DNA from 4 places in the Clostridium sp. JNZ X4-2 genome. Region 1 is predicted to be linked to each of the others. Evidence: a T-box and tRNA genes for the amino acid it is inferred to sense, from the RefSeq annotation. Region 1 holds a T-box; the other regions hold tRNA genes.

Region 1 (3,970 bases):
ACAATATATACCTGAAAATATCATTCGCGCCACCCAGAAAAATATTATGTCATATCCAGTAACCAAAGTGTTATTGGGATAAAAACATTTTAAGTCTTCTGTATTGTCAGGCCAGCCTAATGTTGAAAAAGGCCATAGTGCGGAACTAAACCAGGTATCCAATACATCTTTATCCTGCTCCAGGTTATCTGAACCACACTTACTGCATTTTGTAGGATTAGTGTCACTTACTATAACCTGCCCACAGTCCCTGCAGTACCAAACAGGAATTCTATGTCCCCACCAGAGCTGTCTTGAAATACACCAATCCTGAATGTTTTCCATCCAGTTGAAGTAGGTTTTTTCAAATCTTTCAGGTATAAACTTTACCTTTTTGTTTTTTACCACATCAACAGCTGGCTTTGCCAGTGATTTCATTTTTACAAACCACTGTTTAGAGAGCATTGGTTCAATAACAGTACCGCACCTGTCATGACATCCTACATTATGTACATGCTCCTTTATTTTTACCAGGAATCCCTGTTTTTTTAAATCCTCTACCAGTAATTTTCTGGCTTCATATCTATCCATTCCATCATATTTGCTCCCTGGAAGCTTTATCGTTCCGTCCTCATTCATTATTACAATTTCAGGTAAATCATGTCTTTTACCCACATAATAATCATTAGGATCATGTGCAGGAGTTATTTTTACTGCCCCTGTACCAAATTCCATGTCTACATAATCATCGGAAACTATTGGTATCTCCCTGTTCACAATAGGAAGTATGGCAGTCTTTCCAACCAAATGCTTATATCTTTCATCTTTTGGATTAACTGCAATAGCTGTATCACCAAACATGGTTTCCGGCCTTGTAGTAGCTATCTCCAGATATTCATCACTTCCAACTATCTTATATCTTATATGCCAGAAACATCCCTGTTGTTCCTTGTATTCAATTTCTGCATCGGATATGGCGGTCTGACATTTCGGACACCAATTTATTATTCTGTTCCCCTGATATATAAGTCCATCCTTATACAATTTAACAAAAAACTTTCTCACAGCCTTGTTGAGTCCAGCATCCATGGTAAATCTCTCTCTTGTGAAATCTACAGAACATCCAAGTTTTTTTACCTGATTTCTTATTCTCTCCCTGTACTCATGAGTCCAATCCCAGGTCTTTTCAAGGAATGCCTCTCTTCCTATCTTTTTCTTTACAATACCATCTTTTAAAAGTTCCTTTTCTACCTTTACTTCAGTAGCTATACTAGCATGATCTTCTCCTGGAACCCACAAAGTATTATATCCCTGCATTCTTTTGGTTCTTATCAGTATATCCTGAATTGTATCATCTAAAGCATGACCCAGATGTAATTTTCCCGTAATATTTGGAGGGGGTATCACTATAGTATAAGTTTTTTTATTATTATCTGCACGGGGTGTAAAATACCCTTTTTCCTGCCAATTATTATAAAGTTTTTCTTCAAATGTCTTTGGATTATAGGTAGTTTCCATTTCTTGCCTTTTTGACATTAAATCTCCTCCTTAACAAGTTTAAAATACTCTTATATATAAAAAAGCCTTCATCCACAAAGGACGAAGACCCGCGCTGCCACCTTTTTTCCTGAAAATTACAGGCTCTTAAAAAATAACGATTGAGAAAACCGCCTCTGCCTACTTTTATTTCAGCAGAGAAGCTCCAAAGCTACCTTCAGGATATATTATATAAAAAGCCTCTCAACTAACAGCTTTTCTCTCTTTATAGAATTTTGTCCCTACTCCTCTTTTTCACAGCTAATAAATTTAATTTAATACATTTTCTATTATAACGTTAATTTTTAAGCTGTCAAGAAATTTTTATACAAGTTTGTTCATATGAAAGTATTCTCTGTAAGCAAACTTCACCTGAACTTAAGAATCATCTGTAAATAGTTTAAAAGTATTAGTATCTTTCAGATATATTTCCAGCTGAATCATTAATCAACTTTACAGCTAATCTATATTTATAAGGAAATATATCTTTATATTCTTCTTCTAAAAGAATTTCTTCAAAATCATCTTCCTGTACAAGTCCATGGCTGGGGTGAAAAACCATAGCTCCATAATTTTTACCGCCATCTCTTATTTCTATAAAAAATACAGCAACAAATTTCTTACCGTCAACACCTAAAAGTGTGCCGGGAATATAAGCCTCATCCATTTCATTATAGGAAAATCCGTACATACTTTCAAATTTCATGCTTATTTCCCTATATATTTTTTCAAAGTAGAGCATGTCGTTTTCCATTCTCTTGAAATCAACTTTTAAAGTATATTCTTTTATATATTTTAAATATTCACTGTTCAAGGGCCACATCACCTACCATTTATATTTTCTACTATTATATCAAAATTATATTGCTGTGAACATATGAAATTTAAAATAAATATCTTCTAAGCCTAATTTACTTATACAACTGTAAGTTGGGTTTAGAATCACGGTTACTTAAGGGACTTTTCTGCAAAAGAATTATTGACTATCTTATCAAAAGGAGGCTTTTCAGGTATTAGATCTGATTTATATGATTGTATTATATTCATAAGTCTGTTTAAATTTTGTTCTTTTATAACAGTAGTATCAGCATAGGCTTTTATATTCCTGTAGTTTTTTATTACGGATTCCAATACATCTTCGTCAGTTCCCGGGAAAAAAGATTTTATGGCTTCAGCTATTTCTTTATCATTATGCTTTTGAACCCATATCTGACCTTTATGAATAGCATTTGTGAATTTTTGTATTGTTTCAGGATTTTTTGATATATAAGACTTGGTGGCAAAATAACAGGTATAAGGCAATACACCTGCAGATTGACCTACTGAAGCTGATATATAACCATTCTTATCCTTTTCCAGCATGCTGGCAGTTGGTTCAAAAAGAGCCACATAATCTCCTGTATTTGCCTTAAATGCACCGGCTGTTGCAGTATAAGCTAAATTGGTTATTAAGTTTACATCCTTTCCCGGTTGTATACCATTTTCTTTAAGTACATATTCCAATGCCATTTCTGGAACTCCACCAGGTCTTCCTCCAATTATGGTCTTCCCCCTGACAGATTCCCATTTAAAATCCTTTTCTGCATTCCTGCCCACTAAAAAGGAGCCATCTGTAGTAGTCAGCTGGGCAAATAATACAGGAAAGTCCTTTCGCTTTTGATTATATATATATATTACCTGTTCTGGACCACAAAATCCTATGTCACAGCTGCCGCTTAATACCTGCTGCATTGTTTTATCTGCCCCTTGTCCCGTTGTAAGATCTATATTTATACCTTGTTCTTTAAACATTCCCTGGTTTATTGCCACATACATAGGAGCATAAAATGCAGATCTGGCAACTTCGTTCAACTTTATATTAACTAGAGCCTTATCATCCTTTTTACTGCTGCCGCAGGCTGTAAAAATAGTAACTACAAATATAAAACACAGCAAAACAGAATAGATTCCAAATTTTTTTCTTATCATATACCCTCCAAAAAGCAATTTTAATATCTATTTATAATATGACTGCTGCTAAAATTATGTTAAAACTTTTTAGAGCATAATGCATTACAGTGAGAATTAATAGTGAAGAGTATATAAAATATAATAATTGAAGATTTTCAGCAGCAAGCCGAAAATCTTCACTGTTTGCTATTTGCACTTTATTCCCTGTCAATTGTATATTGTGAGCTGTGAATTGTCAGCCATTAATCACTTGTTTCCATCCTCTACAAGCACTGCTTTAGGAACTAAACTCTTTTTATGGCTTTCTACTACCACTTCATCTTCCATGGATTTAAATGCCACTGACAGCATGAGTTTTAACCTATTTAATTGATTCACCTCGCTTGCACCGGGATCATAGTCTATAGTTGCAATATTACTGCCCGGATATCTTCTTTTAAGCTCCTTTATCATTCCCTTACCTGTTACATGATTGGGCAGACATGCAAAAGGCTGCATACATACA
Region 2 (3,970 bases), 850 kb from region 1:
ATTTTCATGCTTTTCTGGAAGTACATCATCTTGAAGCTTTGAGAGTTCTTCAATATATTGTGAAGGTAGTATATCTGGTCTTGAACTTAATATTTGACCTATCTTTATAAAAGTAGGTCCAAGTTCTTCAAAAGCTCTTCTTAGATTTTCAGGAGATTTTTCTTTATTATGATTTTTAGTATATACTAAAAACTTAAAACCATATTTGGCTAGTACCTTCATTATTTCTTTAAATCTTTTTGAGTATCGGTTTTGCATGGCATATATTTAACGACTAAAGCTTTAAGCTTTAGTCATCTCCATTACTTATTTTATTTTCAAGTTTGGTTAATCTCTCATTTATTGATGATATATCTTCTTTAGAAGCAAGATTCATACTGTCCAATATTGACAGCAAATCAGTTTTGCTTATGGGTTTTATCTCTTCTTTTTTAGCTATGACTGTTTTTTTTAATTCTTCGGATAATTGTTTCCCCTCATCTACTGTTATTTTTCCCTTTTGGACCATTTCCTCAATTAATTTTACTGATTTTTCATAAGTATATGCAGCTGAACCTATGCCTGCCAAAAATAAATTTTTTAATTCATTAATCATATTTGTTCCTCCTCCATAAATTTAAATTTATAAATAAATCATCTTATAATCCACATGATTGAAAATCAGTAGGATTTTAGATGTTATTAAAACTCTTTCTGATAAAATTTGCGAAAAAAATTGACAATTTTCATAAATTATAATAGAATATGAGGGTAGCAACTATATATGCGCTCGTAGCTCAGTAGGATAGAGCAGCGGTTTCCTAAACCGCGTGCCGGAGGTTCGACTCCTCTCGGGCGCACCATAAAGTCTTGTGAATACGGTATTTACAGGGCATTTGTTTTATAAAAATTATTATCTGTTTTAAATAGTATATCCTTATTCTATATTTATATTTTATTTATCAATATTGATTTATATGTTTGTTTGAAATAATAAAATATTTTAGTTTAAGCTTGAATAGAAAATAACTTGAAATATTTAGTTTTTGAGGTATCTATATGATGGATTTCATGCTTGAAGCTATAAAACAAGCCAGAATAGCATTAGAGTTAGGTGAAGTTCCAGTAGGGGCTGTTATAACAAAAAATCAGAAGCTTATATCAAAAGCATGTAACTTAAAAGAAACATTGAAGGATTCTACTGCTCATGCAGAAATTATTGCTATAAAAGGTGCTTCAAAAATACTTAAAAATTGGAGATTAAAAGACTGCAGCATGTATGTTACTTTGGAACCGTGTCCTATGTGTGCAGGAGCTATACTGCAGTGCAGAATTAGTAAATTGTATATAGGAACATTTGATCCAAATGCAGGAGCCTGTGGTTCTGTAGTGAATGTAGTGCAAAATAAATATCTAAACCATTGGACTAATATTCAATGGGATTATAATGAAGAATGCAGCAATATATTGGATGAGTTTTTTAAAAAAAGAAGATGAGAATTTCTGAAATTTTATATGGAGACGTATCGAAGAGGTCATAACGAGAACGACTCGAAATCGTTTGAGCGGTGTTGAGCCGCTCCGTGGGTTCGAATCCCACCGTCTCCGCCATATATAAAATTTAGTTTGTTTCAAAAATAGGTAAGCTAATACATTTTGGAGGCATAGCTCAGCTGGTTAGAGCGTACGGTTCACATCCGTAAGGTCGAGGGTTCGAGCCCCCCTGTTTCCACCAAAGAATTTATAAAAACTGTCGTATTAGAAATAATGCGGCGGCTTTTTTGTATTCAGAATACCACAGGTTTTACCTGTGGTTCTAAAAAGCTTATAGCTATGAGTAGAAAAAAGAAAAACTCCAATATAAAATAGAAGTGGGTTTGCCAACCACAACTAAAATATATTGGAGGTGTGTCCGAAATGGACAATAATAGTTTAGCACACAGCAAATGGAATTGTAAATATCACATAGTTTTTGCACCAAAGTATAGAAGACAGATAATATATGGAAAGATAAAGTCAGATATAGGAGTAATACTAAGAAAATTGTGTGAACATGAGGATGTAGAAATTATTGAGGCAAATGCATGTAAGGATCACATACATATGCTTGTAAGTATACCGCCTAAATTAAGTGTATCACAGTTTATGGGATATCTTAAAGGTAAAAGTTCATTAATGATTTTTGATAGACATGCAAATTTAAAATATGGATATGGCAATAGGCAATTTTGGTGTAAAGGGTACTACGTTGATACTGTAGGAAGGAATAAAAAAATTATAGAAGAATATATAAAAAATCAAATACAAGAAGATTTAACATACGAACAAATGAGTTTAAAAGAATATATTGACCCATTTACGGGTGACAAAATAAAAAAAAGCAAGAAATAAAGCACCTTTTAGGTGCAGCCTGTGAAGGCATGCGGTTGGCAGACCGTTCAGTGTGCGAGTAGCACTGCCAGTAACATGCCCTTATAGGGCTTGAGCAAGCCACCTCTTTTAGGGGTGGTTATGATTCGATATTCTTTTTTCTCTGTCATATGGCTTGTCCTCCGTTTTCTGATTTTTGATGGCGGATCAAAAGTCAGAAGCGGAGGAGATCGGCAGCGCGGTTTGACAGGAACGCTACTGTCAAGCTCCAAATATAGGATTATATGTAAAACAAGTAGGAAATTTGTCGAAAAAAATAAGTCAGCACTATGCCCATAGCAAAATGCTGACTTTTTTAGCTTTGCAAGATTAAATTGTTGGGGTGAAGGGGGGTATGTACAGGTTGCTCTGTCTCTATTTACACCTCGAAAAGGGATAAAAGCGGAATATCTTCATATGGATACCTCTCTTGCCATAGCCCAGCGAAAGCCGGTATCCTGATACCTGAAGCATTTGTTAAAAGCCACAAAAGCCTGCCCTTCAAGTTGAAGGGCAGGCTTCGCTTAACTTTTAGTAGCCAGACTATCATAGCACATGAAGTGCATTAGACCCTCGGCTTTGCGTCCCCGCTTTTTAGTGGGTTTGCCCTTGGCTATATTTATTTTGCATTAAATCAAGTCTTATTTAATTTTCTCTTAATACTATTATCTCAGGTACTGCTCACATGCTTTTGAGCAGTAATCCCAGATAACCTTTTGTCCTTCCTCCGAGAACCACTTTGGATCGATATTCTTCTCCTTACAATCTCCATAAAATTTACCGGTCACGCCCTCTACTTCGGGAGATGTCATCATGTAAATGCCGCATTCCGCAGCCTTGGCGATCGGCCAGGAATAATCTCGGTACTGCTCCATCAAGGCCTTCATCTCAGGTATCTCTCCTGACACTCTCTGCAAACCAGTATCAAGTGCGGTGCCCGGCTCTGTGCAGTTTACCGTTACATTTTTAATTCCCTTTTTCTGAATATTCTCGTTTAGCTGCCGCATGGTCCACCAGACGTAAAGCTTTGACAGGCCATAGGCCGCATAAAGAGAGTAATGGTTTTCGAGCTCAATATCGTCCAGAATCGGATCACCGCCCTGCTGATAGGATTCGGAAGACTGTGCAACGATTCTTGCGGATTCGCTCTTCTCAAGAAGCGGGAGAAGTAGGCTTGCCAAAAGGAATGGCGAGAGGGTATTAATGGCAAATGTCTTCTCATGCCCTTCTGCTGTAACCTCACGTTCATTTCCGAACTGCCCTCCGGCATTGTTGTAAAGGATGTCAATATGGTCCGTACAGTCCTTTACATTATCAGCAAAACGCTTTACCTCTGACATAAGTGAAAAATCTGCCGTCAACATCGTAATCTTCTGATTACCGGTTTCCTTGATGATCTCATCATAAACAGCTTTTGTTCTTTCCTGATTTCTTCCGTGGATGATCAGCTGATATCCTTGCTTTGCCATCTTCATTGCCGTGTACTTGCCAATTCCGTTTGATGCTCCTGTGATTAGTATTGTTTTCATTTGATTTTCCTTTCTACCCGGTTCGGGTTTTAAATTTTTGAAATTTCCTCAGT
Region 3 (3,970 bases), 490 kb from region 1:
ATACCCATAGCAGTATCAGGTACTATTTCTTCACAAACCTGGACCTTAAACTGGCGCCCGAAGTGAGGATGTAATACCCATTCTCCTAAAACCTTCAAGTTTTGTCCTTCTGTTATATAAGGTATGCATCCCACTATAGTTACTGTATCTTCTTTTTTTTTCATCTTAGCAACTACATATCCATTGTCTTTATTTTGAAATATTATATCTTCTACAATTCCCTGTAAATCCTGCATAAGCTCTCTCCCACTTTAACAAACATATAAAATCTATATCTTTGAATATAATTATAGCACATAAGTTTAGCTTAAAAAAAGCTCTGTAAATTTACATACAGAGCTTCTACAATTCTAGATATATTTTTTTATATCATCAACCTTATTCAATTTTTCCCAGGGTAAATCTATATCGGTTCTTCCAAAATGCCCATAAGCTGCAACCTGTCTGTATATTGGCCTTCTCAAATCCAAGTCCCTTATTATAACAGCTGGTCTTAAATCAAATACCTTCTCTACTATATTAACTATTTTCTCTTCTGATACTTTTCCAGTGTTGAAAGTATCAATAGTTATAGATACGGGTTTTGCCACACCTATAGCATATGCAAGCTGTATTTCCAACTTATCTGCAACACCAGCAGCTACCAGATTTTTTGCCACCCATCTTGCAGCATAAGCAGCTGATCTATCCACCTTGGTTGGATCCTTCCCTGAAAATGCTCCACCACCATGTCTTCCATATCCGCCATAGGTGTCCACTATTATCTTTCTTCCTGTAAGACCAGAGTCTCCCTGAGGTCCGCCAACTACAAATCTACCTGTTGGATTTATGAAGTATTTGGTATTTTCATCCAGAAACTTCTGTGACACAACAGGCTTTATAACATGTTCAATTATATCACTTTCAATTTGTTCTTTAGTTACCAGTTCATCATGCTGTGCAGATACAACTATAGTATCAACTCTAATGGGTTTATTATCATCATATTCTATAGTCACCTGAGTTTTTCCGTCTGGTCTCAAGTACCTTAAAGTTCCATCCTTTCTAACCTGTGCCAGTCTTTTTGCCAGCTTATGAGCCAAACTTATGGGCATAGGCATATATTCCGGAGTTTCATTAGTGGCAAATCCAAACATCATACCTTGATCTCCTGCTCCTATGGCATCTGTTTCCTCCATCTGTCCTTTTTTGGCTTCCAGGGATTGATTGACTCCCATAGCTATATCTGATGATTGTTCATCAATTGAGCTCAGCACTGAGCAGGTATCACAATCAAATCCATATTTGGCTCTGGTGTATCCTATTTCCTTTACAGTTTTCCTAACTATTTTAGAAATATCTACATAGCATTTAGTTGATATCTCTCCCATAACCAAAATCATACCTGTAGTAGTAGCAGTTTCACATGCTACTCTTCCATACGGGTCTTGTTTTAATATGGCATCCAGAATTGCATCTGAAATTTGATCGCACATTTTATCTGGATGACCTTCTGTAACTGACTCAGACGTAAATAATTTTTTCATTTTCAATACCTCCATACTGTATAAAAAATAAAAACCTCTTCAAATAAGAAGAGGTTAAATAATTAACTGCTCTCTTATCTTGCAAAATTAACTTGCAGGAATTGGCACCTTGGCAAAACTTCTACTGGTTGCCGGGTTTCATCGGGCCTTTTTCCCTCCGCCTCTCTGGATAAGAGTCTATATTATTGATTTACAACAATTATAAAAATTTTAATAAAATAAAAAACACCCTAACAGTGCTTTTTATGGTGGAGGAAGATGGATTCGAACCATCGAAGTCACTGACAACAGATTTACAGTCTGCCCCCTTTGGCCACTCGGGAATTCCTCCGCATTTGGTGCTGGCAGTAGGCTTCGAACCCACGACCTACTGATTACAAGTCAGTTGCTCTACCTGCTGAGCTATGCCAGCTTATTTTGTTATAATGTGGTGGGCACAACAGGGCTCGAACCTGTGACCCTCTGCTTGTAAGGCAGATGCTCTCCCAGCTGAGCTATGCGCCCCCAATATTTGGTGGAGGAAGATGGATTCGAACCATCGAAGTCACTGACAACAGATTTACAGTCTGCCCCCTTTGGCCACTCGGGAATTCCTCCACATTTGGTGCTGGCAGTAGGCTTCGAACCCACGACCTACTGATTACAAGTCAGTTGCTCTACCTGCTGAGCTATGCCAGCTTATTTATTTCATATAAGTACACTAAAATAGAACATAAAGGCGTTTAACGTAGTTTAGTATACATTTTTGTGCAATTATTTTCAAATTTCATATTACATTAAAATCTAATGTTAAATGTTTATTTCTTCATGTATCTCGTTATTCCTTCAGAAATCACATACCTGTGATTTAGACATAATAATTTACATAATTCCATCATATAAATTATATATAGTATTCTCTTTGGATACTATCCATAGGCACTGCATACACATAAAGAAGGTGAAATATATTGAATAAAGTAAAATCCAACTATAAGAATCCACTGGCATATTACGATTTAGCCTATTTTTTAAAAGATCACATCAACAAGGATACCATCATCGTATGTATAGGTACAGATAGATATATAGGGGACTGTCTTGGCCCTTTAGTAGGTACCCTGCTAAAGTGCAAGCACTTTCCCCTGCCGGTTTATGGTACAATTTCAGAGCCCATACATGCTTTAAACATTGAAAGTAGACTAAATGAAATAAAATTGCTTCATCCCCATAGCAACATTATAGGTATTGATGCCTGTTTAGGAGATTCCAAAACCATTGGAGAAATACAGGCAAGAGACTTTCCTGTTCATCCCGGCAAAGGAGTGGGAAAATCTCTTCCCAATGTAGGAGACTCCTCAATAATAGGCATAGTTGATTCAAATGGCAATGAGGATATATTCAGCAATACCAGCAATATACGTTTGAATCTAATTTTAAATATGGCTGAAGTAATACTTTATTCACTAATTCATTCATATTATCTCTATTATAATAATATCTTATTGTAGATATATAGACAAATTTTTTAACACCAATAAAACATTTTCAATCTATTAAGGTTATATCATCACCAGTAAAAATGACTTCCATTTTGTCCAAATACTCAAGAACCTTTCCTGTACCTAAAGCTACACAGGATACCGGATCTTCAGCTACATAAACAGGTACATGAGTTACCTCCTGTATTAAATCACCTAATCCGTTTAGCAAGGCCCCTCCTCCAGTCATAACAATACCTTTTTCAGCTATGTCAGCAGATAATTCTGGAGGAGTTTTTTCCAATACCGCCCTAGCCGTATCTGCTATGGAATTTACAGTCTCCTTCAATGCTATTCTCATTTCTTTAGATGATACTTCCATATTCTTGGGAAGTCCTGTGATTAGATCTCTCCCTCTTATTTCCATACTTGTTTCTTCATCTTTGTTAAATGCAGAACCTATATTTATCTTTAAGTCTTCCGAAGTCCTCTCTCCAATCATCAATTTATGTTCTTTCCTAATATATTTCATTATGGCTTCATCAAACTTGTCTCCTGCCACTTTAATTGAGGATCTTACTACTATTCCCCCCAGTGAAATTATGGCCACATCAGTAGTTCCGCCACCTATGTCTATTACCATGCTTCCACTTGCCCTAGTTATATCGATTCCAGCTCCTATAGCTGCAGCCAGGGGCTCTTCAATTAAAAACACCTTCTTTGCGCCTGCATTTTTAGCTGCATCAATTACAGCTCTTTTTTCAACCTCAGTAGCCTCACAGGGAATACAAATAACTATCCGCGGTGCTGACATTCTTTTTTTTCCACAAGCTTTTTCTATAAAATACTTTAACATCTTCTCTGTTACATCGTAATCAGATATAACTCCATCTTTTAATGGTCGAATGGCAACAATGTTACCCGGCGTTCTGCCTATCATCTGCCATGCTTCTTCTCCCACTGCCAGTACTCTGTTTTTACTTT
Region 4 (3,970 bases), 770 kb from region 1:
ATTGAGCCATGTATCCTATTTTATTCATCATTGAAAGCTTTGGCATTTTCTCACCTAATACATAAATTTGTCCATGAGTGGGCATATCAATGCCTGAAATCATTTTCACAAGAGTTGTCTTTCCAGAACCGGAGGGTCCTAGTAAACCAAAAATCTGAGAATATGATATTTCCAAGTTTATATTGTAAAGTATTTGCTGCTTTCCAAAATACCTATCCACATTTTCAACTGCTACACTACAAGAATTATGCTCCATAGTATTCCTCCTCACAGCTGATTATACTACAGAAATGGCTATTCATAATAAACATTTTTTCTGATTTTGTTGATTTTTATTTTACTTTACATGTAAAATATTACATGAATCCAAGGGAAAGCGAAGTGAACATTCATGACCTCAAGAGCAAACCAGTTGCTTAAAGACATCTTTATTGAACTATATACATATAAACCTATAAACAAAATAAGCGTAAGGGAGCTATGCTAGAAATCCGGCTTAAACCGCGGAACATTCTACAATTACTATGAAAACATAGATAATCATAGGATCCTTTTACCCATATAAATATAAGCCTCATAATCTTTGATTATGAGGCTTATCCATGGTGCTGGCAGTAGGCTTCGAACCCACGACCTACTGATTACAAGTCAGTTGCTCTACCAACTGAGCTATGCCAGCAGATATGGCGACTCAGAAGGGTATCGAACCCTCGACCTCCGGCGTGACAGGCCGGCACTCTAACCAGCTGAGCTACTGAGCCATATTAAAATATAATATTACATGGTGGGCACAATAGGGCTCGAACCTATGACCCTCTGCTTGTAAGGCAGATGCTCTCCCAGCTGAGCTATGCGCCCATATAATAATTGGTGACCCCTAGCAGACTTGAACTGCTGTTACCACCGTGAAAGGGTGGTGTCTTAACCGCTTGACCAAGGGGCCTTATAAAAAATAAAAACATAGTATCATAATCTCCAACTTAAATGAGTAAATCTCCCCCTTAGAGTAGACTTCTCATTTAAGTCAATCAATTATTGATTTTACAAATATATATATATATCTGTATACATGGCGACTCAGAAGGGTATCGAACCCTCGACCTCCGGCGTGACAGGCCGGCACTCTAACCAGCTGAGCTACTGAGCCATATTAAAATAATAATATTACATGGTGGGCACAATAGGGCTCGAACCTATGACCCTCTGCTTGTAAGGCAGATGCTCTCCCAGCTGAGCTATGCGCCCATATAATAATATTGGTGACCCCTAGCAGACTTGAACTGCTGTTACCACCGTGAAAGGGTGGTGTCTTAACCGCTTGACCAAGGGGCCTTATGTATTCTTTCAAGTCATATCTGGCGACCTAACATAGTCTATAATACAAAATATTCGTTAAAGTGTCAACACCTTTTTTTCAGATTCCCAAATATATTTCCCCATATTACCTCTAAAATCCTTATATATCAACACTTTAAGAAAATTTCCAGGTTTTTAATTAATTATACAACTTTTTGTTTACAAGCCTGTATATATTAAGATTAATAATTTTTTGTGCCCATATAACCTATATACTCCATTATTATCAGTGCGGTATCTTCGACAGCCCTTTTTGTCACATCTATTACTTTGCAATGCAGCTTTTTTATAAGCCTGTCCGAAAACTCTAATTCTTGAAGGACTCTCTCTTCATTGGCATATTTTAATTTTGTTGACATCATATTATACCTATCCATTCTATGCTTTCTTATTTCTATTAAATGTAGTGGATCTATGGTAAGCGCCACAATTTTTCTTCTGTCAATTTGAAATAATTCTTCCGGTACCGGTACTTCCGGCATAAGTGGTATGTTTAAGGCCTTTATCCCCTTGTTTGCCAGATACATGCACAGTGGCGTCTTAGATGTTCTAGAAAGGCCCAATAAAACTACATCTGCATGTTTGATACCTGAGCTGTCCTTGCTGTCATCATATCGAATAGCAAATTCTACTGCTTCTATTTTTTTATAATACTGAGAATCTATCTCCCATACAGCACCTGGCCTGTATTCAGGTATCTTGTTTAACAATCTGGAGGCCATACTTATACAAGGGCCTAGAATATTACTTATAGGTATGCCGGATTCTATACATCTCTGAATTAAAAATTCCCTAACTTCTACAAGTACAATTGTAGATATAATCATAATATTTTCTTTACTTTCTAATCCATTTATAAATTCATTTACATCTTCAAAACTCTTTATATATGGAACTCTATGAACTTCTATGTCTGAATAAAACTGACAGGCAGTTCCCTTAGCTACAAGTTCTGCTGTTTCACCTATAGAGTCGGATACTGCATATATTTTTAACATAAATAAGCCCTCCTACTTTTGATGTCTTTTTGATAATTCTACAAGTGCACATCCCTCAACGGCATCTATTCCATTATTATTGCAAAAATCCAATATTTCCTGGCTTTCCGCACCAGGCTGTATTAATATTTTATCTATTCCAAATTTGCCAGCTGCTTTAACTATATCAATTCCCACTGCAGGATTTATACATAAATCCAATACATGTACCTTAGGAAACACCTTTTCCAAAGAATCATAAACATTTCCAGCAATATCCCTGGGGTTTACTCCAACCGCATTAAACCCTGCAGCCTTTAGAGAATTTAATATCTTAAATGCATATTTCCCCTCCTTAGAAACATTCCCAATAACTGCCCAATTCTTATAATATAGCAAACTAGAAGCCTTCATCCTTATCTCCTCTTTCCATAATAATACTTCATAATAAATTTTAATAATTTCATCTCTAATATTATTATAAACAACTTTTCGTAAATATATATGTTTTTTTACAGTAATTTAAAATTGCAAGCTATATTAAAAATACCATAAGTAAGTTAAAATATATATTATAAAGTTTATTAAAATAAGGGGGTATATTTTTGTTTTATGAAATAATTGTGATTGGTGCAGGTGCTTCCGGTATCATGGCTTCAATTACTGCAAAAGATAATGGAAAAAGCGTAGCAATACTGGAATTCAAAAATAGAATGGGAAATAAAATACTATCTACTGGAAATGGCAGATGTAATATAACAAATAAAAATATAAATCTTGCCAAATATCATAGTAAAAATATTCATTTTGCTGAAAATATTTTAAGTAAATTTTCAGTTAAGGATACAATTACATTTTTTGAGTCCTTAGGACTTCCTCTTATAACCTTGGAAAATGGAAGAATGTACCCTCTTTCCCTTCAGTCCTCATCTGTATTGGATATATTAAAAATGGCAATTGAAGATAGAAACATACCCATTTATTTTAATTCTAAAGTTACTGATGTACTTTATGACAAGAAATCCTTTAAAATTTTCTGTAATAATGAAGTCTATGAATGTAACAAGCTCATATTATGCACTGGGGGCAAATCTGCTCCTCATACTGGTTCTGACGGCTCAGGTTTTGACATATGCAAAAAATTAGGCCACAGCATAATAACTCCTCTTCCTGCCCTGGTACAGTTGAAACTAAGATATGATCATCTAAAGGCTCTATCTGGAGTAAAATTCAATGGATACGTGGATATATTAGTGAATGATGAAATTAAAGGGCATGAATATGGTGAAATTCTATTTACAGACTATGGCATATCAGGTCCTCCCATATTGGGACTAAGCCGTATAGCTTCCTGTAATTTATTAGATAATAAATCCGTGAAAATTAGGCTTGATATATTCCCAAATTTACAAAAGGAAAAACTACCGGAGTTTTTAGAAAATCATTGGGGAACATTTAGTTACAGAAGTGTATATAATTCTCTTATAGGAATAATAAATAAGAAAGTCATACCAATACTTTTAAAAGAAGCTTCCATAAGTGATATTCATAAGCCTTGTTATGAACTGGATTGGCGAGAAAAAAAGAATATATACAATTTACTGAAGTCCTGGGAATTCATTGTATACGATACTAAC

Evidence for each region. The T-box of region 1 lies ahead of ACYUJ6_RS13235 (valine--tRNA ligase). A T-box ahead of a tRNA ligase gene usually reads a tRNA of that ligase, here a tRNA-Val.
Region 2: it has a tRNA-Val gene. The T-box ahead of ACYUJ6_RS13235 (valine--tRNA ligase) is inferred to sense a tRNA for this amino acid. The anticodon was not compared.
Region 3: it has a tRNA-Val gene. The T-box ahead of ACYUJ6_RS13235 (valine--tRNA ligase) is inferred to sense a tRNA for this amino acid. The anticodon was not compared.
Region 4: it has a tRNA-Val gene. The T-box ahead of ACYUJ6_RS13235 (valine--tRNA ligase) is inferred to sense a tRNA for this amino acid. The anticodon was not compared.

The regions. Positions count from the first base shown of each region.
Region 1 covers NZ_CM142685.1:2,753,697-2,757,666, forward strand. Annotated here, with positions in the region: gene ACYUJ6_RS13235 (valine--tRNA ligase) at 1-1,515, opposite strand, end outside; T-box leader at 1,572-1,783, opposite strand; gene ACYUJ6_RS13240 (hypothetical protein) at 1,925-2,329, opposite strand; gene ACYUJ6_RS13245 (ABC transporter substrate-binding protein) at 2,464-3,483, opposite strand; gene ACYUJ6_RS13250 (acyl-CoA dehydratase activase-related protein) at 3,712-3,970, opposite strand, start outside.
Region 2 covers NZ_CM142685.1:45,587-49,556, forward strand. Annotated here, with positions in the region: gene ACYUJ6_RS00275 (ABC1 kinase family protein) at 1-222, opposite strand, end outside; gene ACYUJ6_RS00280 (phasin family protein) at 290-595, opposite strand; tRNA gene ACYUJ6_RS00285 (tRNA-Arg) at 766-842, shown strand; gene ACYUJ6_RS00290 (nucleoside deaminase) at 1,039-1,476, shown strand; tRNA gene ACYUJ6_RS00295 (tRNA-Ser) at 1,497-1,590, shown strand; tRNA gene ACYUJ6_RS00300 (tRNA-Val) at 1,638-1,714, shown strand; gene tnpA (IS200/IS605 family transposase) at 1,897-2,370, shown strand; cyclic di-GMP riboswitch class I at 2,919-3,006, opposite strand; gene ACYUJ6_RS00310 (SDR family NAD(P)-dependent oxidoreductase) at 3,054-3,917, opposite strand.
Region 3 covers NZ_CM142685.1:3,245,684-3,249,653, forward strand. Annotated here, with positions in the region: gene recD2 (SF1B family DNA helicase RecD2) at 1-236, opposite strand, end outside; gene metK (methionine adenosyltransferase) at 351-1,526, opposite strand; SAM riboswitch class I at 1,598-1,702, opposite strand; tRNA gene ACYUJ6_RS15605 (tRNA-Tyr) at 1,773-1,857, opposite strand; tRNA gene ACYUJ6_RS15610 (tRNA-Thr) at 1,863-1,938, opposite strand; tRNA gene ACYUJ6_RS15615 (tRNA-Val) at 1,955-2,030, opposite strand; tRNA gene ACYUJ6_RS15620 (tRNA-Tyr) at 2,039-2,123, opposite strand; tRNA gene ACYUJ6_RS15625 (tRNA-Thr) at 2,129-2,204, opposite strand; gene yyaC (spore protease YyaC) at 2,477-3,016, shown strand; gene mreB (rod shape-determining protein MreB) at 3,054-3,970, opposite strand, start outside.
Region 4 covers NZ_CM142685.1:3,519,852-3,523,821, forward strand. Annotated here, with positions in the region: gene ACYUJ6_RS16965 (ABC transporter ATP-binding protein) at 1-256, opposite strand, end outside; tRNA gene ACYUJ6_RS16970 (tRNA-Thr) at 604-679, opposite strand; tRNA gene ACYUJ6_RS16975 (tRNA-Asp) at 685-761, opposite strand; tRNA gene ACYUJ6_RS16980 (tRNA-Val) at 783-858, opposite strand; tRNA gene ACYUJ6_RS16985 (tRNA-Glu) at 869-943, opposite strand; tRNA gene ACYUJ6_RS16990 (tRNA-Asp) at 1,071-1,147, opposite strand; tRNA gene ACYUJ6_RS16995 (tRNA-Val) at 1,170-1,245, opposite strand; tRNA gene ACYUJ6_RS17000 (tRNA-Glu) at 1,258-1,332, opposite strand; gene ACYUJ6_RS17005 (pyruvate, water dikinase regulatory protein) at 1,539-2,354, opposite strand; gene ACYUJ6_RS17010 (CoA-binding protein) at 2,367-2,747, opposite strand; gene ACYUJ6_RS17015 (BaiN/RdsA family NAD(P)/FAD-dependent oxidoreductase) at 2,939-3,970, shown strand, end outside.